DNA from 2 places in the Streptomyces sp. FIT100 genome. Region 2 is predicted to be linked to the other one. Evidence: riboswitches for the same ligand, from Rfam matches in the RefSeq annotation. Region 2 holds a riboswitch; the other holds the start of a gene.

Region 1 (14,760 bases), 2.0 Mb from region 2:
CTCCCAGACCGCGGAGGTCTGGGTCACCGTCACATCGTCGAGCACACCGAGCGAACCGATGATCACGCCCGCAAGAAGCAGACCGGACATGTCGATGCCCGGGTAGAGGCCGTGGATCAGACCGGTGTTGTCGTCCGTGTTCCCGCTCAGCGCCGCCCAGCCGATGAAGAGCGAGCCGAGCAGCCCGATCAGCAGCAGCGAGATCAGTGTGCCGATCACCGCGACCGACGTACGGGCGGACAGGCCGTGGCACATGTACAGGGCGATGAGCATGATCGCGCTCGCCCCGACGACGGCCACGATCAGTGGATTCGAGCCCTGCAGGATCGCCGGCAGGATGAACAGCGTCAGGACGGCGAAGCTGATGACCAGCGCGATCAGTGCCATGACCCCGCGCATCCGCCCCACCGCGACGACCACGATGGCGAAGATCCCGGCGAGCAGCGTCATCGGGAACTGCCGGTCCACGTCGGCGACCGAGTACTGCAGATCGCGCGGTGCGTCGGGCGCGTACGCCACCACGACGCCCTGGCCCTCGTGCAGTTGGCGCGTCGAGTCCGGCTGCACGATCTCGGTGAACGTACGGCCCGCGTCCTTGCCGCTCGTGACCTCGACGGTCGCCTTCCCGCACGTGCCCTGCTGGGAATTGACCGCTTCCCGGCCCTCGGGCGTCGAGGTGTCGCCGGTCGGGGGCACCTGCCCGGCGTTCACGTCCTCGCAGGGGACCTGCTCGACCTCCACCACCTTCGCCGACTCGGTCTGCCGGTCGAAGCCGACACCCGTGCGCTCGTGGCCCGGTGCGCCGCCCGGCCAGAGGACGACGAGCCCCACCGCCACGGCGGTGGCGAAAGGAATCAGCACCGCGGCGATGACCCGCTGGAGGTGGCGGGAGACGGGCGCGGCCGGGCCATGACCGTGCGCATGGCCGTGGTCGTGGATGCCGGAGCGGTCGGCGGCCCGGTCGTCCGCCCGGCCGTCCGTGCTGCCGGGCCTGCGGCCGTCCGGTTCGGGGCTCTGCTGCGAGGAAGTCACCGACCGATCATCGCAAGAACGGAAGGGGCCCACTGTTCAGCACGCCCGATATGGCGCTAGCGTGGTGGGACCTTTGCACACGCGGGAGCTCGGAGCACCGGGCTGAGAGGGCGCTGACCTCCGTACATCCGTACGGGAAAGCTGCGCCGACCGCCGAACCTGTTACCGGGTAATGCCGGCGTAGGGAGTAGGTCTCATGACCACATCGGACACGCGCACGCCTGCCTCCAGTTCGTCCGAGGCCGGGAAGTCCATCGGCTGGCACAAGGGATACGTCGAGGGCTCGCGCCCCGACATCCGGGTGCCCGTCCGCCAAGTGCACCTCACCAACGGCAAGGACGTGACCCTGTACGACACGTCCGGGCCGTACACCGATCCGAACGTCGGGACCGACGTCCGCCGCGGGCTGTCGCCGCTGCGGGAGAACTGGATCATCGGTCGCGGCGACACCGAGGAGTACGCCGGCCGTCCCGTCCGCCCCGAGGACGACGGCATCAAGCACACCTCGCCGCGCGGCGGGCTGCGCAACCTCGACGCGGTCTTCCCCGGCCGCCCGCGCCAGCCCCGCCGGGGCCGCGAGGGACAGGCCGTGACGCAGCTGGCGTACGCCCGCCGTGGCGAGGTCACGCCGGAGATGGAGTACGTGGCGATCCGGGAGAACGTCTCGCCCGAGGTCGTGCGCGAGGAGATCGCCGCCGGGCGGGCGGTCCTTCCGGCGAACGTCAACCACCCGGAGACCGAGCCGATGATCATCGGCAAGCGGTTCCTGGTGAAGGTCAACGCCAACATCGGCAACTCCGCCGTGACCTCCTCCATCGAGGAGGAGGTGGAGAAGATGACCTGGGCGACCCGCTGGGGCGCGGACACGGTCATGGACCTCTCCACCGGCCGCAATATCCACACCACCCGCGAGTGGGTGCTGCGCAACTCCCCCGTGCCGATCGGCACCGTCCCGCTCTACCAGGCGCTGGAGAAGGTCGACGGCAGCGCCGAGGAGCTGAGCTGGGAGATCTACAAGGACACCGTCATCGAGCAGGCGGAGCAGGGCGTCGACTACATGACGGTCCACGCGGGCGTGCTGCTGCGGTACGTGCCGCTGACCGCCCGCCGCAAGACCGGCATCGTCTCGCGCGGCGGCTCGATCATGGCCGCGTGGTGCCTCGCGCACCACAAGGAGTCGTTCCTGTACGAGAACTTCGAGGAGCTCTGCGAGATCCTCGCGGCGTACGACGTCACGTACTCGCTCGGCGACGGCCTGCGGCCCGGCTCGATCGCGGACGCCAACGACGAGGCGCAGTTCGCCGAGTTGAGGACCCTCGGGGAGCTCAACACGATCGCCAAGCGCCACAACGTGCAGACGATGATCGAGGGCCCGGGGCACGTCCCGATGCACAAGATCAAGGAGAACATCGACCTCCAGCAGGAGATCTGCGAGGAGGCTCCCTTCTACACCCTGGGGCCCCTGACGACCGATGTGGCTCCCGCGTACGACCACATCACCAGCGGCATCGGCGCCGCCATGATCGCCTGGTGGGGCACGGCGATGCTCTGCTACGTCACGCCCAAGGAGCATCTGGGCCTGCCGAACCGGGACGACGTCAAGACCGGCGTCATCACCTACAAGATCGCGGCTCATGCCGCCGATCTTGCCAAGGGGCACCCGGGCGCGCAGGAGTGGGACGACGCCCTCTCCGACGCGCGCTTCGAGTTCCGCTGGGAGGACCAGTTCAATCTGGCCCTCGACCCGGACACGGCACGGGAGTTCCACGACGAGACACTGCCGGCGGAGCCGGCCAAGACCGCGCATTTCTGTTCCATGTGCGGGCCGAAGTTCTGCTCGATGAAGATCTCGCAGGACATCAGGCGCGAGCACGGCGGCGAGCTGAAGGCCGACGAGATCGAGGCGGGCATGGCGGAGAAGTCCGCCGAGTTCGCGGCGGCCGGGAGCCGGGTGTACCTGCCGATCGCGGACTGAACCGGCGCCGGTCCGTGTGCGCGGTGGAGGCCCCGTCCGGGTCTCCACCGCTCGACGGCGGTAGCGCCGCCGCCGACAGCGGCAGGGACTGAGGCGACCATGGCGAGAGCCGACGGTCCCCGGTGGCCCCCGCTGCTGTCGGCTATTCCGGCTGGTGTTCCGGAGGGCCGAAGTCCGGGCTGGTGAAGTCCGGGCTGGTGAACGTCGGGCGGGAAGTGGTCGAGGACCCCTCGCTGGGGCTGGAGAAGTCGGGTCCGCTGTAGCCGACCTTGGGGATCCGGTTCATCCGGCGGGGCGGGCCGGGGGAGGCCGGGTCGGCGCTGGGGTCGGCGAGGGCGGCGCGCAGGAACGGGACGACACCGCGCTCCAGGAGCGCGTGGCGCCATGCCTCCCGGGCGCGGGCCACTTCGTCGGGCAGTTCACCGCCCGGTTCCTCCGCGGGCAGCTGCGTCGCGCCGTTGCGCAGGGCGGTGATCAGCAGACCGATCGCGGCGGCCAGGAGCCCCGCCGCCGTCAGCGCCCCGAAGAACCAGCCGGCCGTCAGCAGGGTCTCCGCGAAGGAGGGTTCAGGGCTGAGCGCCTTCAGGGTGTAGCCCACGAGCAGAAAGATCACCGCTGCCGTGCCCGCCAGGACCGGCGCCAGGACGGTGAGCACGGCGCCGAAACCGGCCCCGGCGGACGAGTCGGCCGTGCCACTGGCCGCCGCGCCCAGCACCGAGCTCCGTACGGATGAGGCGGAGGGCGAGCGCAGCTCCTCCCGGACCTTCACGAAGTGCTCGTACTCCGCTGCCGCGGCGCTGGTTATCAGCGCGGTGGCGTTGAGGGCCATGGTGCGCAGTTGCTCGGCGTTGAGCCGCTTCCCGACGGCGGCGAGATCCGGGCGGTCGTGTGCGTTGCGCAGCGCGTCGTCGAGGATGCGCTCGTAGTCGGCGCGGTCCTCGGTCAGCAGGTGCGGAGCGCTGTTCATGTGCATCCCCCGATGCTCCGTAGGGCCGGATTGCCCGCGTGTGTGGGCGGTTGGGCAGAAACGGAGGAGAGCCTGCTACGGATAAGCCGATGGTAGAGCGGTTAATGCACGGGGTGACAGGGGGTTTCCGGAAATCGCCTGCCCCGGATTGGCTCAGCCATGCAGTGGCAGCCGGCACACCAGCAGCTTTCCGGCCATGGTCACTCCGCCGTCCATCGCGATGGCGAGCCCGTCCGCGTACACGTGCGGGCCCTCGACGACGGCGCTGGAGCCGCCCTGGCCGTCCGCCGCGTCCTCGGTGCCGACCTGGCCCAGGAGATACGGAATCGGGCTGTGGCCATGGACGATGCGCCCGCCGCCGTAGGCCGTGAGCAGGTCGCGCACGGCCTGCGGGCCGTCCTCGTCACGGAAGGCGAAGCGCTTGGTGAACTTGCGGAAGAGGTCCCAGCACTCGTCGGCGTCGTTCCGGTTGAGGATCTCGTGGACCTTGTCGTTGACGTCCGCGATCGTCGTGCCGTACTCGAGGTAGGCGGTCGTGTCGGAGTGCAGCAGCAGATGCCCGTCCTCCTCGACGACCGCGTCCAGCCGGGCCATCCACTGGAGATGGACGTCCTGGAGGCGGTCCATGTCGCTCTTCTGGCCACCGTTGAGCAGCCATGCGGCCTGGAAGGTGGCGGTGCCGGCACCGGAGTTGACGGGCGTGTCGCCGAAGCGCTTGGCGCCGATGAGCAGCAGTTCGTGGTTGCCCATCAGGGCCTTGCAGTAGCCGCCCGCGGCCGCGGCCTCGGCCGAGAGCCGCATGACGAGGTCGATGACGCCGATGCCGTCGGGGCCGCGGTCGGTGAAGTCGCCGAGGAACCACAGCCGGGCGTTCCCCGCCGACCAGTGGCCTTCGTCGTCGATCAGGCCCTGTTCGCCGAGCGCGGCGACGAGCTCGTCGAGGTAGCCGTGGACGTCGCCGACGACGTAGAGCGGGCCGAGGCCGTCCGGCGCGGGGGCCTCCGTCTCCACCGGCTCGACGGTCACCTGCACGGTGTCCTCGCGGCGGTTGACCACCGGTAGGTCGCGCTCGGTCGGGGTGTACCCCTCCGGAAGCTCGTCGTCCGGGACGGCGTTCCCCGGGTGGTCGAGGACGTGCTCGTAGGACGGGGCCTCCGACTGCACGGGGACCTGCGCGTACGGAGGCACGCGGAAGTCACGCAACGTCGCCGTACGCACCACGGGTCCCGGACCGGCCCCCTGAGTCATCGACCCCTCCACCACCGTCGCGCCGCCCTGCACCGTCGGACCGGCCTGGTCGGGGCGGCCCGCGGTGTCGTGCGCCCATCATAGGAATGCGGATCGTGCTGTGTGACGCACCAGGGGTGCTGAATCCGGGTACACCCCCGGTCCACGGCCTGTTTCGCCCCAATTGGGCTGGTCCAGTCCAGTCCCTTGTCCAGTTCGGACCGCGTTTCGGGCCCGCTCCTGGGCCTGCCCCTCGGGCCCGGGCGGGCTCGTGCCGAGCTCGGTCCGGGCGCGTGCCGGGCCCGGGTCTACTCCGGGGCAGGCGATCGCGGGTGGCTCACCGTCGTCCGCGGGGAGCGGCGCTGCGAGGACGCACGCACGATCAGCTCCGTCGGTATCACCTGCTCGACCGGCCGGCCGCCGTCGGCCCCCTCGATCGCGTCGATGAGCAGCTGGACGACGGCGGTGCCGATGCGCCGCGGCTTCAGCGAGAGGGTGGTGACGGGTGGGTCGGTGTTGGTGTAGACCGTGGACTCGCTGCAGCAGACGAGCAGCAGGTCGTCGGGGACGCGCAGCCCGTACCGCCGGGCCGCCGCGAGCAGATCGGTGCCGTTGGGGTCGAAGAGGCCGTAGACGGCGTCCGGCCGGTCGGGGCGGGCGAGCAGCCGGTCGGCGGCGACGGCTCCGGCGCAGGGGTCGTGCGCGGGGTACGCCTCGTAGACGGGGTCCTGGCCGACCCGCTCGCACCAGCGGAGGTACGCGGTGGTCGAGAGCCGGGTGTAGGTGTCGGTGGAGGTGCCCGTGAGCAGGCCGATCCGGCGGGCGCCGGCGGCGGCGAGGTGGTCGAGGAGGTCGAGTACGGCGGCTTCGTGATCGTTGTCGACCCAGGCGGTGACCGGGAGGGTGGGTGCCGGACGGCCGTCGGAGACGACGGGCAGGCCCTGGCGGACCAGTTCGGCGACGACCGGGTCGTGGTCGGAGGGGTCGACGACGACGGTGCCGTCGAGGGCGACGTTCGACCAGACGTCGTGGCGCGAGGTGGCGGGCAGGATGACGAGCGCGTAGCCGCGGGCGAGCGCGGCCGAGGTCGCCGCACGCGCCATCTCGGCGAAGTACGCGAATTCGGTGAAGGTGAAAGGTTCATCCCCGTACGTCGTCACGGTCAGGCCGATGAGTCCCGACTTGCCGGTGCGGAGCGTGCGGGCCGCGGCCGACGGCCGGTAGCCGAGCCGGTCGGCGACCTCGCGCACGTGGCGGCGCGTGGCGTCGGGGAGTCTTCCCTTGCCGTTGAGTGCGTCGGAGACAGTCGTGATGGAGACACCGGCTGCGGCGGCGACGTCCCGGATGCCCGCCCGACCTTGCCGGCTGCTCCGGCGGGATGTTTCCGTCCGGCTCACCTGGTGCTTCCCTGCTGCTGTCATGGCGAGCCGATAGTAGGGGGATGTCGAGCGGTTGGGCCGGTCGCATATGCAGCCGTTGACAGGCACGTTTCTGCATGGCGAGTGATGGTCAATTGCCTTGGAAACAAAGGGAGTTGGGCTGTCTGGCGCTACTCTCATGGTTGTCGACCGGCATAGACCTGCCAAGCTCCCGAGGTCTCGAAGAGGTCTCAACTCACCACTACGGGGGACGCGCGCCACGGAGTGAGCCACCGGCGCGTGCAAGGGCGGCGAGCGCTCCCCCCCCCTCCTGCCGGGGATCTGCCGCTTCCCCCGGCGATCTGCCGCCGCCCATTCGCACCGGCCGGGAATCCTCATAAGGTGAGCAGTATTGGTGAGCGGCACTGCTGTGCTGTTGTGTACGTCCGCGAGGACGACGGTCGAGGAGGACCTGCGGTGAGCGAGACGAGCCCCAAGCTGCGCGCAGAGCTGGACGGCATTCCCACCTACAAGCCCGGCAAGCCCGCCGCGGCCGAGGGTCCGGTCGCGTTCAAGCTCTCCTCCAACGAGAATCCGTACCCGCCGCTGCCCGGCGTGATGGAGAGCGCTTTGGCCGCCGCCGGCAGCTTCAACCGGTATCCGGACATGGCCTGTACCGGGCTGATGAACGAGCTCTCCGACCGCTTCGGGGTGCCCGTGTCCCACCTGGCGACCGGCACCGGCTCCGTGGGAGTGGCCCAGCAGCTGCTCCAGGCCACCGCGGGCCCCGGCGACGAGGTCATCTACGCATGGCGGTCCTTCGAGGCGTACCCGATCATCACCCAGATCAGCGGGGCCACCTCGGTGCCGACGCCCCTGACCTCGGGCGATGTGCACGATCTGGACGCGATGGCGGACGCAGTCACCGACCGGACACGGCTGATCTTCGTCTGCAACCCGAACAACCCCACCGGCACGGTGGTGCACCGGGCCGAGCTGGAGCGGTTCCTCGACCGGGTGCCGTCCGATGTGCTGGTGGTGCTGGACGAGGCGTACCGCGAGTTCATCAGGGACACGGACGTGCCGGACGGTGTCGAGATCTACCGTCGGCGTCCGAACGTGGCCGTGCTCAGGACGTTCTCCAAGGCGTACGGTCTGGCCGGCCTGCGCGTCGGTTTCGCGATCGCCCACGAGCCGGTGGCCGCCGCGCTGCGCAAGACGGCGGTGCCCTTCGGCGTCAGCCAGGTCGCCCAGGACGCGGCGGTCGCGTCGCTGCGGGCCGAGGACGAACTGCTCGGCCGGGTCGGCTCGTTGGTCGCCGAGCGGACGCGGGTGCACGAGGGACTGGTGAAGCAGGGCTGGACCGTGCCGCAGACCCAGGCGAACTTCGTCTGGCTGAGGCTCGGCGAGCGCACGGTCGACTTCGCGGCGGCGTGCGAGCGGGCGGGGGTCGTGGTGCGGCCGTTCCCGGGTGAGGGTGTGCGGGTCACGATCGGCGAGTGCGAGGCGAACGACGTCTTCCTGCAGACGGCGGAGGCGTTCCGCTCGGCGCTGTAGCCGCCCTGGGCCCATGCTGGCCCCGTTACGCGCCGGGGGCCCCACACTGGGGCCGTCACGCCGTCCCCGGGGGCGCGAGGCCCCCCGGGGCCCCGCCCTGCCGGCGTTCGCCTCCAGGGCGGGGGAGCCCGGAGTGCTGAAGTGGGACCCCCCTCTTGGGTGCGGATTTCGTATGCGCCATAATGCTTGTGAATGTGAACGCGTTCACAAGCTCGCCCTGAAAATCCCGGTATCGCCGGGGTTGCGAGGGGTAATGGTGTCGTGACCGCGCCGACGTAAGGAGAGGACGACGTGGACCTCGCTCTGGCGCCAGAGACTCTGGCGCGCTGGCAGTTCGGCATCACGACCGTCTATCACTTCCTGTTCGTCCCCCTGACGATCTCGCTGGCCGCACTGACGGCCGGGCTGCAGACGGCCTGGGTGCGGACCGGGAAGGAGAAGTACCTCAGGGCGACCAAGTTCTGGGGCAAGCTCTTCCTGATCAACATCGCCATGGGTGTGGTCACGGGCATCGTGCAGGAGTTCCAGTTCGGCATGAACTGGTCCGACTACTCTCGCTTCGTCGGGGATGTGTTCGGAGCCCCGCTCGCCTTCGAGGCGCTGATCGCCTTCTTCTTCGAGTCCACGTTCATCGGCCTGTGGATCTTCGGCTGGGACAAGCTCCCGAAGAAGATCCATCTTGCCTGCATCTGGATGGTCGCGATCGGCACGATCCTCTCGGCGTACTTCATCCTGGCCGCCAACTCCTGGATGCAGCACCCGGTCGGCTACCGGTTCAACGAGGCGAACGGACGAGCGGAGCTCACGGACTTCTGGCTCGTCCTGACCCAGAACACCGCCCTCACCCAGGTCTTCCACACCCTCACGGCCGCCTTCCTCGCCGGTGGCGCGTTCATGGTCGGCATCTCCGCCTTCCATCTGCGGCGCAAGAAGCACATCCCGGAGATGAAGAGCTCGCTGCGGCTGGGCCTGATCACCGTCGTCATCGCGGGTCTGCTCACCGCCGTCAGCGGCGACTTCCTCGGCAAGGTCATGTACAAGCAGCAGCCGATGAAGATGGCCGCGGCCGAGGCGCTCTGGGACGGTGAGAAGCCGGCGCCGTTCTCCGTCTTCGCCTACGGCGATGTGGACAAGGGCCACAACACGGTCGCGATAGAGATCCCCGGCCTGCTCTCCTTCCTGGCCAACGACGACTTCACGTCGTACGTCCCCGGGATCAACGACACCAACAAGGCCGAGCAGGAGAAGTACGGGCCCGGCGACTACCGGCCCAACATCGCCGTCACCTACTGGGGCTTCCGCTGGATGATCGGCTTCGGCATGGCGTCCTTCGCCATCGGCCTGGTCGGACTCTGGATGACCCGCAAGAAGTTCCTGCTGCCACCCGCGTTGAGGGTGGGTGAGGACGAGGTGCCGCATGTCGTGCTCTTCAAGCAGCCGCTCGGCGCCAGGCTCAGCAGGCTGTACTGGCTGGTCGCGATCTGGACGCTTGGCTTCCCGCTGATCGCCAGCTCCTGGGGCTGGATCTTCACCGAGATGGGGCGGCAGCCCTGGGTCGTGTACGGAGTGCTCCGCACCCGTGACGCGGTCTCGCCCGGTGTCTCCCAGGCCGAAGTGCTCACCTCGATGATCGTCTTCACGGCGCTCTACGCGGTGCTCGCGGTGATCGAGGTCAAGCTGCTGGTGAAGTACGTCAAGGCCGGTCCTCCCGAGCTCACCGAGTCCGACCTCAACCCCCCCACCAAGATCGGCGGCGACGACCGCGACGCCGACCGGCCGATGGCCTTCTCCTACTGAGACCGAGGACTGGGAGCTGAGGCATGGAACTCCACAACGTCTGGTTCGTACTGATCGCCGTCCTCTGGATCGGCTACTTCTTCCTCGAAGGCTTTGACTTCGGGGTCGGCATTCTGACGAGACTGCTCGCCCGGGACCGCCCCGAGCGGCGCGTGCTCATCAACACCATCGGCCCCGTCTGGGACGGGAACGAGGTGTGGCTGCTCACGGCGGGCGGTGCGACGTTCGCCGCCTTCCCCGAGTGGTACGCCACGCTCTTCTCCGGCTTCTATCTGCCGCTGCTGATCATCCTGGTCTGCCTGATCGTGCGCGGAGTCGCCTTCGAGTACCGCGCGAAGCGGCCGGAGGAGCGGTGGCAGCGCAACTGGGAGCAGGCGATCTTCTGGACCTCGCTGGTGCCGGCGGTGCTGTGGGGTGTGGCCTTCGGCAACATCGTGCGCGGTGTGAAGATCGACGCCGAGATGGAGTACGTCGGCACCTTCGCGGACCTGCTCAATCCGTACGCGATCCTCGCCGGGCTGGTGACGCTGTCGCTCTTCACCTTCCATGGCGCGGTGTTCGTCGCGCTGAAGACGGTCGGGGACATCCGGGAGCGGGCGCGGAAGCTGGCCCGGACCCTGGGAGTGATCACGGCCGTGCTCGCGCTCGGCTTCCTGAGCTGGACCCAGGCGGAGAAGGGCGACGGGGTCAGCCTGGTCGCGATGATCGTCGCGGTCCTGGCGCTCGTGGGGGCGGTCGGGGCGAACCAGATGGGGCGTGAGGGCTGGTCGTTCGCCTTGTCGGGCCTCACGATCGCGGCGGCGGTGGCGATGCTCTTCCTGACGCTCTTCCCGAACGTCATGCCGTCGTCGCTCAATGAGCAGTGGAGCCTGACGGTGACCAACGCCTCGTCGAGCCCGTACACGCTGAAGATCATGACGTGGTGTGCGGCGATTGCGACGCCCGTGGTGCTGCTGTACCAGGGGTGGACGTACTGGGTGTTCCGGAAGCGGATCGGCACACAGCACATCGCTGATCCGCACTGAGTTCCGCAGGGCCCCCGGTCGGGCCCATGACTGAGGGATGTTTCACGTGAAACCCGTCGACCCGCGTCTGCTCCGGTACGCCAGGGCCACCCGCTTCTTCATGGCGGCCGTAGTGGCCCTCGGCCTGGCCGGGGCGGCGCTGGTCGTCGGTCAGGCGATGCTCATCGCCGAGGTGGTGGTGGGGGCGTTCCAGCACGGGCTGGAGGCGTCCGGGCTGTGGACGGAACTGGTCCTGCTGGCGTTGGTCGCCGCGGGCCGGGGACTCGTGTCGTGGCTGACCGAACTCGCGGCGCACCGGGCGAGTGCGGCGGTCAAGAGTGAGTTGCGGATGCGGCTGCTGGAGCGAGCGACGGTGCTTGGGCCGGGCTGGCTGAGCGGACAGCGCACCGGCTCGCTCGTCGCACTGGCGACTCGCGGGGTGGACGCTCTCGATGACTACTTCGCGCGCTATACGCCGCAGCTGGGGCTCGCGGTCGTGGTTCCGGTGGCGGTGCTGGCGCGCATCGTCACCGAGGACTGGGTGTCGGCCGCGGTCATCGTTGTGACCCTGCCGCTGATTCCGCTCTTCATGGTGCTGATCGGCTGGGCCACGGAGGCCCGGATGGACCGTCAGTGGAAGCTGCTGTCACGGCTGTCGGGACATTTCCTCGATGTGGTGGCGGGGCTACCGACGCTGAAGGTGTTCGGTCGGGCGAAGGCGCAGGCCGAGTCGATCCGGACGATCACGGCGGAGTACCGGCGGGCGACGCTGAAGACGCTGAGGATCGCCTTCCTCTCCTCGTTCGCGCTGGAGCTGCTGTCGACGCTGTCGGTGGCGCTGGTGGCCGTCGGCATCGGGATGCGGCTCGTCCACGGAGAGCTCGATCTGTACACGGGCCTCGTGGTGCTGATCCTTGCGCCCGAGGCGTATCTCCCGCTCCGACAGGTCGGCGCGCAGTATCACGCGGCGGCAGAGGGGCTCTCGGCGGCGGAGGAGATCTTCGACGTGCTGGAGACACCCGTGCGGGCCGGGGGCACGGGAAGTGCCGGCTCGGTACGGCTGGAGCTCTCCGGGGTGACGGTCCGGCGTCCGGGCCGGGCGGAGCCGTCGCTCGACTCGGCCTCGTTGGTGGTCGAGCCGGGCGAAGTGGTGGCCCTGGTGGGTCCGAGCGGCGTCGGAAAGTCCACGCTGCTGGATGTGGTGCTGGGGTTCGTGCCGCCGGCCGAGGGGCGGGTGACGCTCGGCGGCACGGCTCTGGATGCCCTCGACCTCGAACGCTGGCGGGAGTCGATCGCCTGGGTCCCGCAGCGGCCGTACCTCTTCGCGGGAACGGTCGCGGAGAACGTACGGCTCGCGCGACCGGAGGCGGATGACGCGGAGGTCGTGGCGGCTCTGCGGGACGCGGGGGCGTACGACTTCGTGACCGCGCTGCCGCGGGGTGTGGACACGGTCCTCGGCGAGGACGGCGCGGGCCTCTCCGCCGGACAGCGCCAACGGCTCGCGCTCGCCCGGGCGTTCCTCGCGGACCGGCCACTGCTGCTGCTCGACGAGCCCACGGCGGCGCTGGACGGCGAGACCGAGGCGGGGATCGTGGAGGCGGTCCGCCGGCTGGCGGTGGGGCGGACGGTGTTGCTGGTCGTGCACCGGCCGGCGCTGCTGGCGCTCGCGGACCGGGTGGTGGAGCTGGGCCCCGGCCACTCGCCCGTTGCCGCGGGCGCCCTGGAACTCCTCGGCGCCTCCGCCGCCCTGAGGCCCTCGTCCCCGGCGCACGCCGACGACGGCGGGCCCGCCACCGCATCGGCGGAGGGCGGCCAGAGGGGCGCCGGGGTGGCGGCGCGGGTGCGGGGCATGGCTGGGGAGCTGCGGGGTCGGCTGATGCTCGCGCTGCTGCTCGGGAGTCTGGCGCTCGGGTCGGCCGTGGGGCTCATGGCCGTGTCCGGGTGGCTCATCTCGCGGGCCTCGGAGCAGCCGCCCGTCCTGTATCTGATGGTGGCGGTCACGGCCACGCGGGCGTTCGGGATCGGGCGGGCCGTCTTCCGGTACGCCGAGCGGCTCGTGTCGCACGACGCCGTGCTGCGGATGCTCGCGGATCTACGGGTCGGGGTGTACCGGCGGCTGGAGCGGCTCGCGCCGGCCGGACTGCGTCGTACCCGGCGGGGTGATCTGCTGTCGCGGCTGGTCGCCGATGTCGACGCGCTCCAGGACTACTGGCTGCGGTGGCTGCTGCCCGCGGGCGTCGCGGTCGTCGTCGGGACCGGCGCCGTCGGGTTCACCGCGTGGCTGCTGCCCGAGGCCGGTGCCGTGCTCGCCGTCGGGCTGCTCGCCGCGGGGGTGGCCGTCCCGGCGGTCAGCGGTGCGTGCGCCCGCCGGGCCGAGCGCAGGCTCGCCCCGGCCCGTGGGGCGCTGGCGGCACGGGTCGTCGATCTGCTGCGCGGAACGGCCGAGCTCACCGTCTCCGGGGCGCTGAAGGGCCGGCTCGCCGCCGTGCGGGAGGCCGACCAGGCGCTGACCCGGATCGCCTCGCGCACCGCCTCCGCCACCGCGCTGGGCGCCGGGCTCTCCGCCCTCGCCTGTGGACTGACCGTCGTCTTCGCCGCGTACGCGGGTGTCATGGCCGTCCACGCGGGCCGTATCGAGGGCGTCGAACTCGCGGTCGTCGTCCTGACCCCGCTCGCCGCGTTCGAGGCCGTCACCGGGCTCCCGCTCGCCGTGCAGTACCGCCAGCGGGTCAAGCGGAGTGCGGAGCGGGTCTTCGAGGTGCTCGACGCGCCCGCGCCCGTCCACGAGCCGTCGCACCCGGCCCCCGCACCCGCCTCGCCGTTCCCGCTCCAGGTCCGCGGGCTCGCGGCGCGCCACGCGGGTCAGGACCGCGACGCCCTCGACGGCCTGGAGCTGAGCCTCACCGCGGGCAGGCGGATCGCGGTCGTCGGCGCGTCCGGTTCCGGAAAGACCACCCTCGCGCAGGTCCTGCTGCGCTTCCTCGACGCACGTGCGGGCACGTACACCCTCGGTGGGACGGACGCGGCGGCGCTCGACGGGGACACCGTCCGCCGGTTCGTCGGGCTCTGTGCCCAGGACGCCCATATCTTCGACAGCTCCATCCGCGAGAACCTCCGGCTCGCCCGCACCGACGCATCCGACGCCGAACTGCGCGCGGTGCTCGCCGGAGCCCGGCTGCTGGAGTGGGCGGACGGCCTGCCCGCCGGTCTGGACACCCTGGTCGGCGAGCACGGTGCCCGGCTCTCCGGCGGCCAGCGCCAGCGTCTGGCCCTCGCCCGCGCACTTCTCGCCGACTTCCCCGTCCTGCTCCTCGACGAGCCGGCCGAGCACCTCGACCTGGCCACGGCCGACGCGCTCACCGCGGATCTGCTGGCCGCCACGGAGGGACGTACGGTGCTGCTGATCACCCACCGGCTGCGCGGGATCGAGTCCGTCGACGAGATCCTGGTGCTGGACGACGGCCGGACCGTGCAGCGGGGACCGTACGCGGAGCTGGCGGTGGTGGACGGGCCCCTGCGGCGGATGCTGGAGCGCGAGCGTGCCGGTGACCTCGTGGCCGGTCCCGTTCTCGGCCCCGTCGGTGGTCTCGGCGGAGGTTCCGTCGGCCGTCGTGTCGTCGGCCGGACGGACAGCGCGATCCGGGAGTCGACTTTCCCTGGCAAATAGGGCTTATTAGGCTCAAGGGCATGACAGCGCCCGAGATGAGGGATCCCGAGGGGCCCCCGCACCCGGAAGGGCCTCTTGAAGCCGCCACCCAGGCGACCCGCAGTCTCCAGGGCCTGTCCACCGAGCTCACGGCCCGCGTCCCCCAGCTGCTGGAAGCGATGCGCTCCATCGGCACG
Region 2 (14,760 bases):
TCGCGCGGGGGCGTCGTCGCCGCGCTGGACGCGGCGCTCGGCGCCGGCACAGGCGAGCGCTGGGGCGGCTTCCTGGGGCGGGCCAGGGACGCCTGGGACCGTTCCCGCAGGCCGCTGCTGGAGGAGCCGCTGTGGCCGAACTGGCAGGTGCTCGGCCGCGAGCCGTATCCGGCGCTCCGGCAGCGCCGGATGCTGCGCACGCGCCAGGCGCGCACGCTGGCCGAGGTGGGCGCCTGGGAGCTGGCGGATCCCCGGCTCGCGGCCCTGCTCGACGCGTGCGCGCTGGCGTACGGACTGGATCCGCGGCACGCCCCGGCGAGCGCCGCCCTGCTCCCGTACATGGAGCAGACGTTCGGCAGTTGGTACGTCCGGGGCGGGATGCGGGCGCTCGCCCGGGCGGTGTACGAGCGCTGTCTGGAGCGCAAGGTGGAGTTCGTCTTCGGCGCCGAGGTGGCGGGCGTCGTCGAGAAGGACGGCCGGGCGGCGGGACTGGAGCTCGCCGGCGGCCGGGTGGTGGACGCGGACCGGGTGGTGGCGGGCGCCGGCACATCCGGTCTCGGCGGCCTCCGTCCCTGGCAGGAGGGCGGTGTGCGGCCCGGGGCGCAGGAGGCTCCCGGACGGTTCACGCTTCTGCTGGCGCTGCGCGGCGCCCGTCCCCAGGGCACGGCCCACCGCACCGTGGTGCACTCCCCCGGCACGGCCGCCGAGGCGGCCGCGGTCTTCGGCGGGGCGCTCGCCGAGCACCCGACGGTCACCCTGCTGCGACCGGACGATCCGACGACCCGGCCCGACGACGCCCATGAGGCGGTCACGCTCACCGCTACGGTCGCCCCGTCCGGGGGGCCCTCCGGCCTCGACTGGACGGACGCGGCGCTGCGCGAGCGCTGCGCGGAGACGCTCGTCGCCGCCGCCCGGCCGGTGATCCCGGACATACGTGAGCGGCTGCTGTGGAGCGAGGTCCTCACCCCGGCCGAGACGGGGCGGGTGCATCCGCCGGCGCTCGCCGGGGACGGGGGCCGGTATCTGCGCCCGTCGAACAGCACCCGGCTCCCGGGGCTGTATCTCGTGGGCGGCTGGGCGCATCCGGGCGGCGGGCTGGCCCACGCGGGCATGTCGGGCGCGCTGGTGGCCGGGCTGATCGTGGAGGGCGAGGACTTCCGCGGCTCTCAGTGAGCCCGCGGCAGGCCCCGCGTCGAGCCCCCGTCGCGCCCCCGTCGCGCCCCCGTCGCGAGCCGACGGTAAGGCCCCGCGGTGGGACCGCGCCTCAGTAGCGGTACGGCTGGCCGTTGTAGCCGTTGCCGTACGCGTTGGGGTCGTAGCCGCCGTTCTCGTGGTCGTACGACGCGGGCTGCTGCGGTGGCATGGGCGGCATCGGCGGGGTCTGCTGGTCGCCGTCGCGCTGCTGCGGCACCCACACTCCGCCGGGCGGCGTCTCGTTGTAGCCCTGCTGAGTGGCGTAGGGGTCGCTGTACTGCTGCTGGCCGCCGTAGCTGTCGTAGCCCTCGTAGGAGCCGTAGCCCTGGCTGCCGATGTACGGGTCGGAGTAGGCCGCGTACTGCTGCTGGCCCGTGCCGTAGTCGTACTGGGCGGCGTAGGCGTCCTGCGCCTGGGCCGCGGTCGGCTGCTCGTACGGGGAGGAGTAGCCGTCGTACCCGCCGTACAGGTACTGGTCCTGTGCGGGGGCGCCGTTCGCCGCCGCGGCGTAGGCGGCGTCGTCGTAGATGCCGTACTGGCCGGTGTCGTCGGGCATGGGCACCGGCTCGTAGACCGCCGAGGTTCCGGCCGCCGACGGCCCGGCCCGCCCGGCGCCGTCGTCCTCGCCCTCATGGGGCTCGTAGGCGAGGTCCGACACCTCCAGTGTGGGCTCGCGCATCTCGGCGGGGCCGTCGCCGGACTTGCGGCGGCGGCTGGACCCCGGGCTGCCGCCGAGCGCCCAGCCGGTGGAGAAGCCCCGCCGGAAGGAGAGGGTGACGTACGTCTGCCCGATCGCGAAGCCGGTCGCGCCGATCGCGATCACGACCACGTTCGGCATCAGCACACCGAGGACGACGCCCAGGAATCCGGCGAACGCGAGCAGCCGCCAGCGCAGCCGCGCCTTGTACTGCAGCAGCACTTCCCCGAGCAGCCACAGCGCGACGATGCCGAACGCGATGTAGAGCACCGTCCAGCCCATGTCCCGCCCCTCTCATCGGCCGCCGCCGGGGGTTGTGGCGGGTGTGGCCGGTCAAGTCTGCTCGTGCAGTCCGAGATTCTCGTAGATTTCAAGCGTCGCCGTGGAGTTGTTGAGCGTAATGAAGTGCAACCCGGGGACACCCTCGGACAGCAGCCGTGCGCAGAACTCCGTCGCGAACTCGATGCCCATGGAGCGTACAGCGGCGGGATCGCCGGCGACCGAGCGGATCCGTTCTTCGAGGGCGGCCGGGAAGGACGCGTTGCTCAGCTGACTGAACCGTTCGATCTGCCGGACGCTGGTGACGGGCATGACCTCGGGGATGATCGGCGTCGCACAGCCGACCTCGGCGACCCGGTCGCGCAGCCGCAGATAGTCCTCCGGATCGAAGAACATCTGGGTGATCGCGTAGTCGGCACCGGCGCGGCATTTGTCCACGAAGTACCGGATGTCGTTGTCCCAGTCGGTCGACCGGGGGTGCATCTCGGGGAAGGCGGCGACGCCGACGCAGAAGTCGCCGGACTCCTTGATCAGCCTGACCAGGTCGGCGGCGTAGGTCACGCCGTCGGGGTGCTTGACCCACTCGCCCATCGGGTCGCCGGGCGGGTCACCGCGCAGCGCCAGGATGTTCCTGATCCCGGCGTCGGCGAACTGTCCGATCATGTTGCGCAACTGGGCCACGGAGTGGTCGACGGCGGTGAGGTGCGCCACCGGCGTCAGGGTGGTGTCGGCGGCGATCTGCTGGGTCGCCTTGACGGTGCCCGCGCGGGTGGACCCGCCGGCGCCGTAGGTCACGGAGACGAAGTTCGGACCCACCGCCTCGACGCGGCGCAGCGCGTTCCACAGGTTCCGCTCGCCCTTCTCGGTCTTGGGCGCCCAGAACTCGAAGGAGTACGACGTCTTGCCGGTCGCCAGCAGGTCGCGCACGGTGCGTGCGCGATCTGTCCTGGTGGAAGCTGTGCCGAGGGCCATACTCGCAGGTTAGCCAGGGCACCGGGGGGACCCAACCAACGTCCACGTATCGGACACCGACTGTTCGCTTTTGGCCTATTCCGCGCGGGCCCGTATCCGCTTGCCGAGACCGGCCGCCGCCGCGGCCGGGTCGTCCGCCTCCGTGATCGCCCGGACGACGACGACCCGCCGGGCCCCGGCGTCCAGCACCTGGTCGAGGTTGCCGGCGTCGATGCCGCCGATGGCGAACCAGGGGCGCTCCTGCGGGAGCGAGGCCGCGTACCGCACGAGGTCGAGCCCCGGGGCGTGCCGGCCCGGCTTGGTGGGCGTGGGCCAGCAGGGGCCGGTGCAGTAGTAGTCCACCCCGGGCTCCACGGCGGCCGCGGCCGCCTCGGCCTCGGTGTGCGTGGAGCGGCCGACGAGCACGTCGGAGCCGAGGATCGCCCGTGCGGCCGGGACCGGCAGGTCGCCCTGGCCCAGGTGCAGCACGTCGGCGCCGATGGCGTGGGCGACATCGGCCCGGTCGTTCACGGCGAGCAGCGTGCCGTGGCGGCGGCAGGCGTCGGCGAGGACCGCGAGGTGCTCCAGCTCCTCGGCGGCCTCCATGCCCTTGTCGCGCAGCTGCACGATGTCGACCCCGGAGGAGAGCACGGCGTCCAGGAACTCGGGGAGATCCCCCTGGCGCCTGCGGGCGTCCGTGCACAGATAGAGCCGGGCGTCGGACAGGCGTGCGCGCAGCGTGGACATGAAGTGCTCCCCCGTGTGGGCAGGTCGGGCGGTGCGCGGACCGGCGCCGTCCCGGGCAGGGACCCACAGCCGCTCCGCACACCGCATCCCTGTGGTGTGTCGTGTGGTGACGTCAGACAGCGAGCGCCTGGGCCCGGCGCTTCACCTCCGTACCGCGATTCTCGCCGAGCGCCTCCACGGGGGTGCCCGGCAGGGTCGGGTCCGGCGTGAAGAGCCACTCCAGCATCTCTTCGTCGGTGAAGCCGTCGTCCCTCAGGAGCGTCAGGGTCCCGGAGAGGCCCTTGACCACCTTGCCGCCCTTGATGAAGGCGGCGGGCACCTGAAGCGTCCGGTTCTCACCCCGGCGCACGGCGATCAGCTGGCCCTCCTTGACCAGCTGCCGCACGCGCGTCACCTCGACATCGAGCTTTTCCGCGATGTCCGGCAGGTGGAGCCAGGCGGGGACGAGAGCATCGGTCTTTGCGTCAATCTCGGTCACGGGACAAGCCTGCCATCCCGGACTGACAGTCGGTAGCCGGACCCGGGGCCTGTCGTTCGGATGCCGGGCGGACAGGGGACGGCCAGGGGAAGGACAGGGGGTGGACAGAGGGGGACAGCGGGGTGGACAGGGGGGTGGACAGGGGGGTGGATTCGGGGCGGATCAGGGGTGGATTCGGGGCGGGCGCCGGACGGATCCGCGAGTCCGGCGAGTTCCCGACGACAGTGCCTAGGCAGCGGCCGCCTTCAGGGGGACCGACGGGTCCGCGGCGCGTTCCGGGTCGAGCCGGGCGCCGGCCTCGATGAGCTTGCGCCCCTGGGCCAGGTCCCGGGGCCTGCCGACGGCCAGCAGCGCGACCAGCACCCCGTCGCGCAGCCACAGGACCGACCAGCCGGAGCCGGCCGCCGGGTCGCCGCGCCGCACGAGCGTCCCGGCGCCCTCGTGGTGGCCCGCGTACTGCACGAAGCGGCCGAACTGCTCGGACCAGAAGTACGGCACCGGGTCGTAGACCGCTGGGACGGCGGGCGGCTGTCCGGCCTCGCCCGCGACGACGTCCGCGGCGACGGTGCGCGGGCCCTGGAGCGCGTTGTCCCAGTGGTGCACGAGGAGCCGTTCCCCGTAGCGGCGGGAGGGGAAGGAGGCGCAGTCCCCGACCGCGTACACATCGGGCAGCGAGGTGCGCAGCCGCTCGTCCGCGGTGATGGAGCCGTCGGGGCCGAGGACGATGTCCGAGCCGGCGAGCCAGCCCGTGGCGGGGCGCGCGCCGATGCCGACGACGACGGCCCCGGCGCGCAGCCTGCGCCCGTCCGCCAGGACGACCGTGCCGGGCTCGGCGCCCGCGACGCGGGCGTTGGTGAGGAGCCGGGCGCCGGACTCGGCGTACCAGTCGGCCATCGGCGCGGCGACCTCGGCGGGCAGGGCGCCCGCCAGCGGGCGGTCGGCGGCCTCGACGACGGTGACCTCGCAGCCGGCCTCGCGGGCGGCCGTGGCGAACTCCGCGCCGATCCAGCCGGCGCCCACGACCACGATGTCGTGCTTGTTCTCGAGCACCGGACGCAGCCGCTCCGCGTCGTCGAGCGTGCGCAGCAGATGGACGCCCGGGACGCCCTCGGTGCCGGGGAGCGCGATGGGCTCCGCGCCGGTGGCGATGACGAGGACGTCATACGGAACGGGCCCGTCCGGCGTGTCGAGCTCATGGGCGCCGGGACGCACCCCGCTGACCTCGCGGCCGAGCTGGAGGTCGACCGCCAGCGCCTCGAAGTCGACGTCGAGGGCGGAGCCCTCCGCGGTGCCGAGCAGGACGGCCTTGGAGAGCGGCGGCCGGTCGTACGGCTGGTGCGGCTCGGCGCCGATCAGGGTGACGGTGCCGGTGAAGCCCTGTTCGCGCAGGGCGACGGCGGTCTGTACGCCGGCCATGCCCGCGCCGACGATGACGACCCTGCTGCGGCCGTGGCCGCTCGGCGTTGTCTGCTCGCTCACGCGGCCACCCTAACCACGTGATGATCCGTCAGGAAGGCAGCTGTTCGACCACGCTCGTGCCGCGGCCCGCCTGCGACTCCCATTCCCAGGTCTCCTCCAGCCGCACCCGCCCGTCGGGCAGCTCGGTGACGGTGGAGACGCAGTGGCCGGAAGAAGTCGTTCCGTCCTGCTTCAGCTGGACGTAGCGGAAGTCGGTCCTGTCGCCGTCGCGCGTGCCGACGAGATACCCGCGGACCACGTCGCCGCCCGCGTAGTCGGCCCAGATCCGGCCGCCCTCCTCGTGGTACGCGAACCGGGTGCGCGTACCGACCTGGCCTGGCGCCTGGTCGGCCACCGGGGCGATGGGGGTCCCCCCAGCCGAAGGCGAGGGGGAAAGTCCGTCGGCGAGCGGGCCACAGCGCGGGCTCCCTTACTGCGAGTTGGGGGCGGGGGTTAGGCTGGCCACCGTACTGCTACTCGCGGGAGCCCGGACGCAGCGGGCTGAGAGGGAGGCTGGAGCGGCCTCCGACCGTACGAACCTGATCCGGGTCATGCCGGCGAAGGGAGGGGCTGAGCGCCCATGCATTCACGTACGTCAACGGAGTCACGTGCGCCTTCAGGGCCGTCGTCCTCACGACCGTCCCCACGTTCGTCGTCCTCAGGGCCGTCGCCCTCGGGGCCGTCGTCCTCAGGGCGGTCGTCCTCAGGACCGTCGTCGGACGTCCTCGTCATCGGAGGCGGCATCATCGGCCTCGTCACGGCCTGGCGGGCGGCCCGGCGCGGGCTGAGCGTGGCGCTCGCCGACCCCGCGCCGGGCGGCGGGGCCGCACAGGTGGCGGCGGGCATGCTGGCCGCCGTCACGGAGCTCCACTACGGCGAGGAGACGCTCCTCGCCCTCAATCTCGCCTCCGTGCGCCGCTACCCCGAGTTCGTCGCCGAGCTGGAGGAGGCGAGCGGCCTGGAGACGGGCTACCGCCGCTGCGGCACCCTCGCCGTCGCGCTCGACACGGACGACCGGGCGGCCCTGCGCGAGCTGCACGCGCTCCAGAGCCGCTGCGGGCTGGACTCGGAGTGGCTCACGGGCCGGGAGTGCCGGCGCCTGGAGCCGATGCTCGCGCCCGGTGTGCGGGGCGGGCTGCGGGTGGACGGCGACCACCAGATCGATCCGCGACGGCTGGCGACGGCGCTGGTCGTGGCCTGCGAGCGGGCCGGCGTGGTCTTCCACCGCGACTGGGCGGAGAGGCTGTCGGTGGTACGGGACCGGGCGGCCGGGGCCGTGCTCGCCGGGGGCCGTGAGGTGGCGGCCGAGCAGGTGGTGCTCGCCGGCGGCAGCCTGAGCGGCCGGCTGCACGGTGTACCGGAGCAGGTACTTCCGCCGGTACGCCCGGTGAAGGGGCAGGTGCTGCGGCTGACGGTGCCCGCGCAGTACGCCCCCTTCCTGTCACGGACGGTGCGGGCCGTGGTGCGCGGCAGCCACGTCTATCTCGTGCCGCGCGAGAGCGGGGAGCTGGTCGTGGGCGCGACGAGCGAGGAGCTCGGCTGGGACACGACGGTCACGGCGGGCGGCGTCTACCAGCTGCTGCGTGACGCGCACGAGCTGGTGCCGGGCCTCACCGAGCTGCCGCTGACCGAGACGGGGGCCGGGCTGCGGCCCGCGTCACCGGACAACGCCCCGCTGCTCGGGCCTACGGAGCTGCCCGGACTGCTGCTGGCCACCGGGCACTACCGCAACGGCGTCCTGCTCACCCCGGTGACCGGCGAGGTGATGGCGGACCTCCTGGCCACCGGCGAGGTACCGGACGAGGCCCGCCCCTTCGCCCCCGGCCGCTTCTCCTCCCGCCATTTCTCCGCCGCACGCCAGGAGGTGTCCGCATGACGGTGTCCGTGAACGACGGGGTGACCGTGTCCGTGAACGGAGAGCCGCGTGACGTCGCGGCGGGTACGACGCTGGACGCGCTGGTCGCGACGCTGACCGGGGCCCCGTCCGGGGTGGCGGCCGCGCTGAACGAGACGGTGGTCCCGCGAGGCGAATGGTCCGCGACGCCGCTCCGCGAGGGCGACCGGGTCGAGGTGCTGACCGCGGTGCAGGGAGGATGACCACAGCCATGGCGGATGACCGTTTTGTCCTCGGCGGGGTGGAGTTCTCGTCGCGTCTGATCATGGGGACGGGCGGGGCGCCGAGCCTCGACGTACTGGAGCGCTCGCTGGTGGCGAGCGGCACCGAACTGACGACGGTGGCGATGCGCCGCCTCGACCCGACGGTGCAGGGTTCCGTCCTGTCGGTGCTGAACCGGCTGGGCATCCAGGCCCTGCCGAACACGGCGGGCTGCTTCACGGCCGGCGAGGCCGTGCTGACCGCCCGGCTCGCGCGCGAGGCGCTCGGGACGCACTGGATCAAGCTGGAGGTCGTCGCGGACGAGCGCACGCTACTGCCGGACCCGATCGAGCTGCTCGACGCGGCGGAGGTGCTGGTCGACGACGGCTTCACGGTGCTGCCGTACACGAACGACGACCCCGTGCTGGCGCGGAAGCTGGAGGAGGTGGGATGTGCGGCGATCATGCCGCTGGGCTCGCCGATCGGCTCCGGCCTCGGGATCCGCAACCCGCACAACTTCCAGCTGATCGCCGAGCAGGCGAACGTCCCGGTGATCCTCGACGCGGGGGCCGGAACGGCGTCGGACGCGGCGCTGGCGATGGAGCTGGGGTGCGCGGCCGTGATGCTCGCCTCGGCGGTGACCCGCGCGCAGGAGCCCGTGCTCATGGCCGAGGCGATGCGTCACGCGGTGGAGGCGGGCCGGCTGGCGTACCGGGCGGGCCGCATTCCCCGCCGCCATTTCGCGGAGGCGTCCTCCCCCACCGAGGGCCGCGCGTCCCTGGACCCGGAGCGCCCGGCGTTCTGAGCCGTCCGGACCCGCCCCGGCACGCCCCCGGACCTGTCCCAGAGCCCCCTCCCCGGACCCGTCCCAGAGCCCCCTCCGAGTCACAGGTGCGCTGCAGTACGGCGGCCCGCTTGTCCGGAGGGGGCGGGAAGGCGCGGCGCGGCTCGTAGACTCGCCTGCGTGGATACGACCCTTAAGGACCCCCTCGTCGGGCAGCTGCTCGACGGCCGCTACCGCATCGACGCACGCATTGCCGTCGGCGGAATGGCCACGGTCTACCGGGCCGTGGACACCCGGCTCGACCGGGTCCTCGCCCTCAAGGTGATGCACCCGGCGCTCGCGACGGACGCGTCGTTCGTGGAGCGGTTCATCCGGGAGGCGAGGTCCGTCGCGCGGCTTTCGCACCCCAATGTGGTGGGGGTCTACGACCAGGGCGCCCAGGGCCCTTACGTGTACCTGGCGATGGAGTACGTCGCCGGCTGCACCCTCCGCGACGTGCTGCGCGAGCGCGGCGCGCTCCAGCCCCGGGCCGCGCTCGACATCCTGGAGCCGGTGCTCGCCGCGCTCGGTGCGGCCCACCGGGCCGGCTTCGTGCACCGGGACATGAAGCCGGAGAATGTGCTGATCGGGGACGACGGCCGGGTGAAGGTCGCCGACTTCGGGCTGGTGCGGGCCGTGGGATCCGTCACCAGCACCACGGGCTCGGTCCTCGGCACCGTGTCGTACCTCGCACCCGAGCAGATCGAGTCCGGCACCGCCGACACCCGCGCCGACGTCTACGCCTGCGGGGTCGTCCTGTACGAGATGCTGACCGGTGCCAAGCCGCACACGGGCGGCACCCCCGCGCAGGTGCTCTACCAGCACCTGCACGAGGACGTGCCGGCGCCGTCCGGTGCCGTTCCCGGCCTCGCGGCGGAGCTGGACGAGCTGGTCGCGGGTGCTACGGCACGCGCCCCCGAGCTCCGCCCCGACGACGCCGTCGCGCTGCTCGCGCAGGTCCGAGCGGCCCGCGCGGCCCTCGGCGACGAGCAGCTCGACGCCGTACCGCCGCAGGCGAGGACCGCGGACCGGCGCGACGGGGCGGAGGACCGCACGAGCGTGCTGCCCCGGACGCTGCCCTCCCCGCAGGAGGAGGCCGTCCACCGGACCAGCCGGCTGGAGATGCCGCCGGCCGGTGCGCACCGGCCGCGCGCGCCGCGCCCGCGCGGGCCCCGGCGCGGCGTGATCGCCGCGGTCGTCGCCGCACTGGTGCTGCTCACCACCGGCGCCGGTGTCTGGTACATCAACTCGGGACAGTTCACCCGTGTCCCCGCCGTCCTCGGCCAGACCGAGGCCGTGGCCACGAAGCGCCTCACCGACGCCGGGCTGGAGGTCGAGCAGACCACCAAGGGCTTCAGCGACGTCTACGACCGCGGCACGGTCATGGACGTCGACCCCGACCCGGGGAAGCGCATCAGGGACAACGGCTCGGTGACGCTCGTGATCTCCCGCGGCCCCGAGATCGTCAGGGTCCCGAAGCTCGCGGGCCTGTCGCTCACCGAGGCGAGGGCCGCTCTGCGCAACGCGGGCCTGGCACCGGGTGTGATCACCAAGGAGTTCAGCGAGGACGTCCCGCGGGGCACGGTCACGGGTTCGGACCCGGCCGCCGGGACCGACCGCCGCGCGGACTCCGCGGTCGCGCTCGTCGTCAGCAAGGGCGCCCCCGTCGACGTACCCGATGTGAGCGGTGAGTCCGTCGAGGACGCCACGAGCACCCTGGAGGAGGCCGGGCTGAAGGTCGCCGTCACCCCCGGCCGTGTCCACTCCCCGCAGGCGGCGGGCACCGTCGCCACGCAGTCCCCTGCCGAGGGCGGGCAGGCGGCCGAGGGCGACACGGTCACGCTCACCCTCTCCAAGGGCCCGCGCATGATCGACGTACCGGACGTCACCGGCCGGCCGGTGGCGGAGGCGCGCCAGGAGCTGGAGAAGGCGGGCTTCGAGGTCAAGGTCGAGCGCGCCTTCCCGTTCCTCGGCAACACGGTCGAGAGCCAGTCCGTCGAGGGCGGCGAGCAGGCCCCCGAGGGCAGCACGATCACCGTCAAGACCAAGGGGATCTAGGTGCCCGCGATGCGCAGCCCCGTCGGCGCCCACGTTCCCGTGGCCGGCGGCCTCGCCAGGACCGGTCTGCCGTACGCCCGCGCGGTCGGCGCCGAGACCGTCCAGGTCTTCGTCGCCAATCCGCGCGGCTGGGCGACGCCCGCCGGGAACCCGGCCCAGGACGAGCTGTTCCGGGAGGCGTGCGCGGCCGAGGGGATGCCGGTGTACGTCCACGCCCCGTACCTGATCAACTTCGGCTCGCACACCCCGGCGACCGCCGAGCGGTCCGTGGAGTCGATGCGGCATTCGCTGCGGCGGGGCCGGGAGATCGGCGCGCTGGGCGTGGTGGTGCACACGGGGTCGGCGACGGGCGGCCGCTCGCGCGCGGTGGCGCTCGCACAGGTGCGGGAGCTGGTGCTGCCGCTGCTGGACGAGCTGACCCATGACGACGACCCGTACCTGCTGCTGGAGTCGACGGCCGGGCAGGGGTTCTCGCTCTGCTCGCGCGCCGAGGACCTGGGGCCCTACTTCGAGGTCCTGGACGCCCACCCCCGGCTGGGGGTCTGCCTGGACACCTGCCACATCTTCGCGGCCGGGCACGACCTGGCTGCGGACGGCGGTGTGAAGGAGACCCTCGATCTGCTGGTGGAGACCGTCGGCGAAGGCCGGCTGAAGCTGATCCACGCGAACGACTCCCACGATGTGGCCGGCGCGCACAAGGACCGTCACGCGAACATCGGGGCAGGTCACATAGGTGCGGAGCCGTTCCGGGAGCTGATGGCCCATCCGGCGGCCGCGGGCGTGCCGCTGATCATCGAGACTCCGGGCGGCAAGGACGGGGACGTGGCGGACATCGCGCTGCTCAAGACGCTCCGCGAGGGATAGGAACACCGGACGCGCACATCCGGGAATACCCCAGGGGGGTATCTGGTTCCCCTGGAGTCAGGTACCGCAACCCGACCAAGGGGCCTCCCATGCAGCACGAGACACACGCGCACCACACCGAACGCGTCGGCCACGTCGGCCACGCAGGTCACGCAGGTCACGCAGGCGGAGCGGCTTGGTCCACTGCCGCGAGGGCCACCCTCCACTGCCTCACCGGCTGTGCCATCGGCGAGGTCCTCGGCATGGTCATCGGGACCGCCCTCGGCTGGGGCAACACCCCGACCATGATCCTCGCCATCGCCCTGGCGTTCCTCTTCGGCTACTCGCTGACGATCTCGCCCGTGCTGCGCGCCGGGCTGCCCCTGAAGGCGGCCGTCGGCGTCGCCCTCGCCGCCGACACCGTCTCCATCGTGGTGATGGAGACCGTCGACAACGGCGTACTGCTGCTGGTGCCCGGCGCGATGGACGCCCATCTCACCGACGCCCTGTTCTGGGGCGCCCTGGCCGCCGCGTTCCTCATCGCGTTCCTGGTCACCACACCGGTCAACAAGTGGCTGATCGGCCGAGGCAAGGGCCATGCGGTGGTCCACCGGTACCACTGACGGGGACGACCGACGGAGCCCCGGGCCCTAGAACTCGGGGCCGTCCCCCGGCCCCTCCTGGTAGGAATAGCGCTGCTCCCGCCAGGGGTCGCCGAGGTTGTGGTACCCCCGCTCCTCCCAGAAGCCCCGGCGGTCGGCGGTCATGTACTCCACGCCCCGCACCCACTTCGGCCCCTTCCAGGCGTACAGGTGCGGTACGACGAGCCGCAGCGGGAAGCCGTGCTCGGCGGTGAGGAGCTCACCGTCCTTGTGGGTGGCGAAGATCGTGCGCTCGGAGAGGAAGTCGGCAAGCCGCAGATTGGCACTGAAGCCGTACTCGGCCCAGACCATGACATGGGTGGCGGACGGCGCCGGCGGGGCGAGCTCGACCACTGTCCGGGCCGGCACCCCGCCCCATTCGGCCCCCAGCATGCTGAATTTCGTCACGCAGTGCAGGTCGGCGACGACCGTGGCGAACGGCAGGGCCGAGAACTCCTCGTGGTTCCAGCAGCGCTTGTCCCCGTCGGCGGTCGCACCGAAGACCCGGAACTCCCAGCGGTCAGGCTTGAACTTGGGGACGGGCCCGTAGTGGGTGACGGGCCAGCCTCGCTGCAGCCGCTGCCCCGGAGGAAGCCCGGACTGCTCTGACTCGCGACATTCCCGGCTCTCCGGCTGACCCATGCCTTCCATGGTGACAGACCAGGAGGGGTGGTCATGACCAGGTCTGGGCCGATTCGGGCAACTCCTACTAAGGAGGCACTTACTGGACGGCCTTCGATCACGGTGCGAGGATGCGCGCACCTGCCCGAGTCACACGCGCGGAAGGAGCCTCTGCGATGCAGGGCGACCCCGAGGTCATCGAGTTCCTCAATGAGCAGCTGACTGCCGAATTGACCGCGATCAACCAGTACTTCCTGCACGCGAAGATGCAGGAGAACTACGGCTGGACGAAGCTCGCCAAGTACACCCGGGCGGAGTCCTTCGACGAGATGCGGCATGCGGAGGTCCTGACCGACCGGATCATCTTCCTGGAGGGCCTGCCGAACTACCAGCGGCTCTTCCACGTCCGGATCGGGCAGACGGTCACGGAGATGTTCCAGGCCGACCGGCAGGTCGAGGTCGAGGCGATCGACCGCCTGAAGCGCGGCATCGAGGTCATGCGGAACAAGGGCGACATCACGTCCGCGAACATCTTCGAGTCGATCCTGGCGGACGAGGAGCATCACATCGACTATCTCGACACCCAGCTGGAGCTGGTCGAGAAGCTCGGTGAAGCGCTCTACATCGCCCAGCTGATCGAGCAGCCGGAAAGCAGCTGACGCGACAGCCGACGCGGCGGCCGAGGCGGAACGGCGCTTCGGGTGCGGCGCTCCGGGTGCGGTCCTAGGCGGCTTCCCCGAGCGCGGCGACCTGACGCTCGGCAACCTGACGCTCGGCGACCTGACGCTCGGCGACCTGACGCCCGGCATCCGCCTCGCTCTCGGCCTCCGCCGCGAGCGCGGGCATACCCTGCTCCAGCAGCTCACGGCGCGGGCAGCTGCCCCTGCCGAGAATCCCCTGGATGCGGCGGACGCACGAACCGCAGTCGGTGCCGGCCTTGGACACCGAGGCGATCTGGCGGGGAGTGCAGGCACCCGCCTCCGCGTGCTCCTTGACCTGCTTCTCCGTGATGCCGAAGCACGAGCAGACGTACACGCGGTTCACCTCCCGGCGGGATCGATCGATTGTGCCCGTCCCGTTTGATCGGTGAGGCAAACCTAACCTTACCCGCCGCCCGGGTGACCCGAAACCCCCGATACGACGGTGGGGCGCGGATCACATCGATCCGCGCCCCACCCTCACAGCGACGTCGTCACTGGTCGCGGTACATCTCCGCCACCAGGAACGCCAGGTCCAGCGACTGGCTCCGGTTCAGCCGGGGGTCGCAGGCCGTCTCGTACCGCTGGTGCAGATCGTCGACGAAGATCTCGTCGCCGCCGCCCACGCACTCGGTGACATCGTCACCGGTGAGCTCGACATGGATGCCGCCCGGGTGGGTGCCCAGCGCCTTGTGGACCTCGAAGAAGCCCTTGACCTCGTCGAGCACGTCGTCGAAGCGGCGCGTCTTGTGTCCGGAGGCCGCCTCGAAGGTGTTGCCGTGCATCGGGTCGGTCACCCAGGCCACCGTGGCACCGGACGCCGTGACCTTCTCGACCAGCTCCGGAAGCCGGTCGCGGACCTTGTCGGCGCCCATGCGGACGACGAAGGTCAGCCGGCCGGGCTCGCGGTCCGGGTCGAGCCGCTCGATGTACTCGAGCGCCTCCTCCGCGCTGGTCGTCGGGCCGAGCTTGATCCCGATCGGGTTGCGGATCTTCGAGGCGAACTCGATGTGGGCGTGGTCCAGCTGACGGGTGCGCTCGCCGATCCACACCATGTGCGCCGACACGTCGTACAGCCGGCCGGTACGCGAGTCCACGCGGGTCAGCGCCGACTCGTAGTCGAGCAGCAGCGCCTCGTGCGAGGAGTAGAACTCGACGGTCTTGAACTCCTCCGGGT

The links. Region 2 has a riboswitch for thiamine pyrophosphate ahead of thiO (glycine oxidase ThiO). Riboswitches for the same ligand answer to the same signal wherever they lie in the genome.
Region 1: linked by a shared signal. The riboswitch ahead of thiC (phosphomethylpyrimidine synthase ThiC) and the one ahead of thiO (glycine oxidase ThiO) in region 2 are both predicted to bind thiamine pyrophosphate.

Annotation. Positions count from the first base shown of each region.
Region 1 covers NZ_CP075715.1:3,903,254-3,918,013, reverse strand. Annotated here, with positions in the region: gene KK483_RS17575 (YibE/F family protein) at 1-1,032, opposite strand, end outside; TPP riboswitch at 1,104-1,236, shown strand; gene thiC (phosphomethylpyrimidine synthase ThiC) at 1,229-3,007, shown strand; gene KK483_RS17565 (hypothetical protein) at 3,150-3,980, opposite strand; gene KK483_RS17560 (metallophosphoesterase) at 4,128-5,237, opposite strand; gene KK483_RS17555 (LacI family DNA-binding transcriptional regulator) at 5,510-6,622, opposite strand; gene hisC (histidinol-phosphate transaminase) at 7,037-8,116, shown strand; gene KK483_RS17545 (cytochrome ubiquinol oxidase subunit I) at 8,408-9,913, shown strand; gene cydB (cytochrome d ubiquinol oxidase subunit II) at 9,937-10,938, shown strand; gene cydD (thiol reductant ABC exporter subunit CydD) at 10,985-14,584, shown strand; gene KK483_RS17530 (GAF domain-containing protein) at 14,605-14,760, shown strand, end outside.
Region 2 covers NZ_CP075715.1:1,916,858-1,931,617, forward strand. Annotated here, with positions in the region: gene KK483_RS08295 (NAD(P)/FAD-dependent oxidoreductase) at 1-1,173, shown strand, start outside; gene KK483_RS08300 (hypothetical protein) at 1,265-2,173, opposite strand; gene metF (methylenetetrahydrofolate reductase [NAD(P)H]) at 2,225-3,142, opposite strand; gene thiE (thiamine phosphate synthase) at 3,218-3,868, opposite strand; gene KK483_RS08315 (Rv2175c family DNA-binding protein) at 3,981-4,346, opposite strand; gene KK483_RS08320 (NAD(P)/FAD-dependent oxidoreductase) at 4,575-5,825, opposite strand; gene KK483_RS08325 (hypothetical protein) at 5,854-6,159, opposite strand; TPP riboswitch at 6,274-6,387, shown strand; gene thiO (glycine oxidase ThiO) at 6,385-7,680, shown strand; gene thiS (sulfur carrier protein ThiS) at 7,677-7,901, shown strand; gene KK483_RS08340 (thiazole synthase) at 7,910-8,704, shown strand; gene pknB (Stk1 family PASTA domain-containing Ser/Thr kinase) at 8,864-10,780, shown strand; gene KK483_RS08350 (deoxyribonuclease IV) at 10,790-11,644, shown strand; gene KK483_RS08355 (DUF4396 domain-containing protein) at 11,734-12,246, shown strand; gene KK483_RS08360 (sulfite oxidase-like oxidoreductase) at 12,274-12,906, opposite strand; gene bfr (bacterioferritin) at 13,062-13,544, shown strand; gene KK483_RS08370 (bacterioferritin-associated ferredoxin) at 13,609-13,929, opposite strand; gene KK483_RS08375 (class II 3-deoxy-7-phosphoheptulonate synthase) at 14,078-14,760, opposite strand, start outside.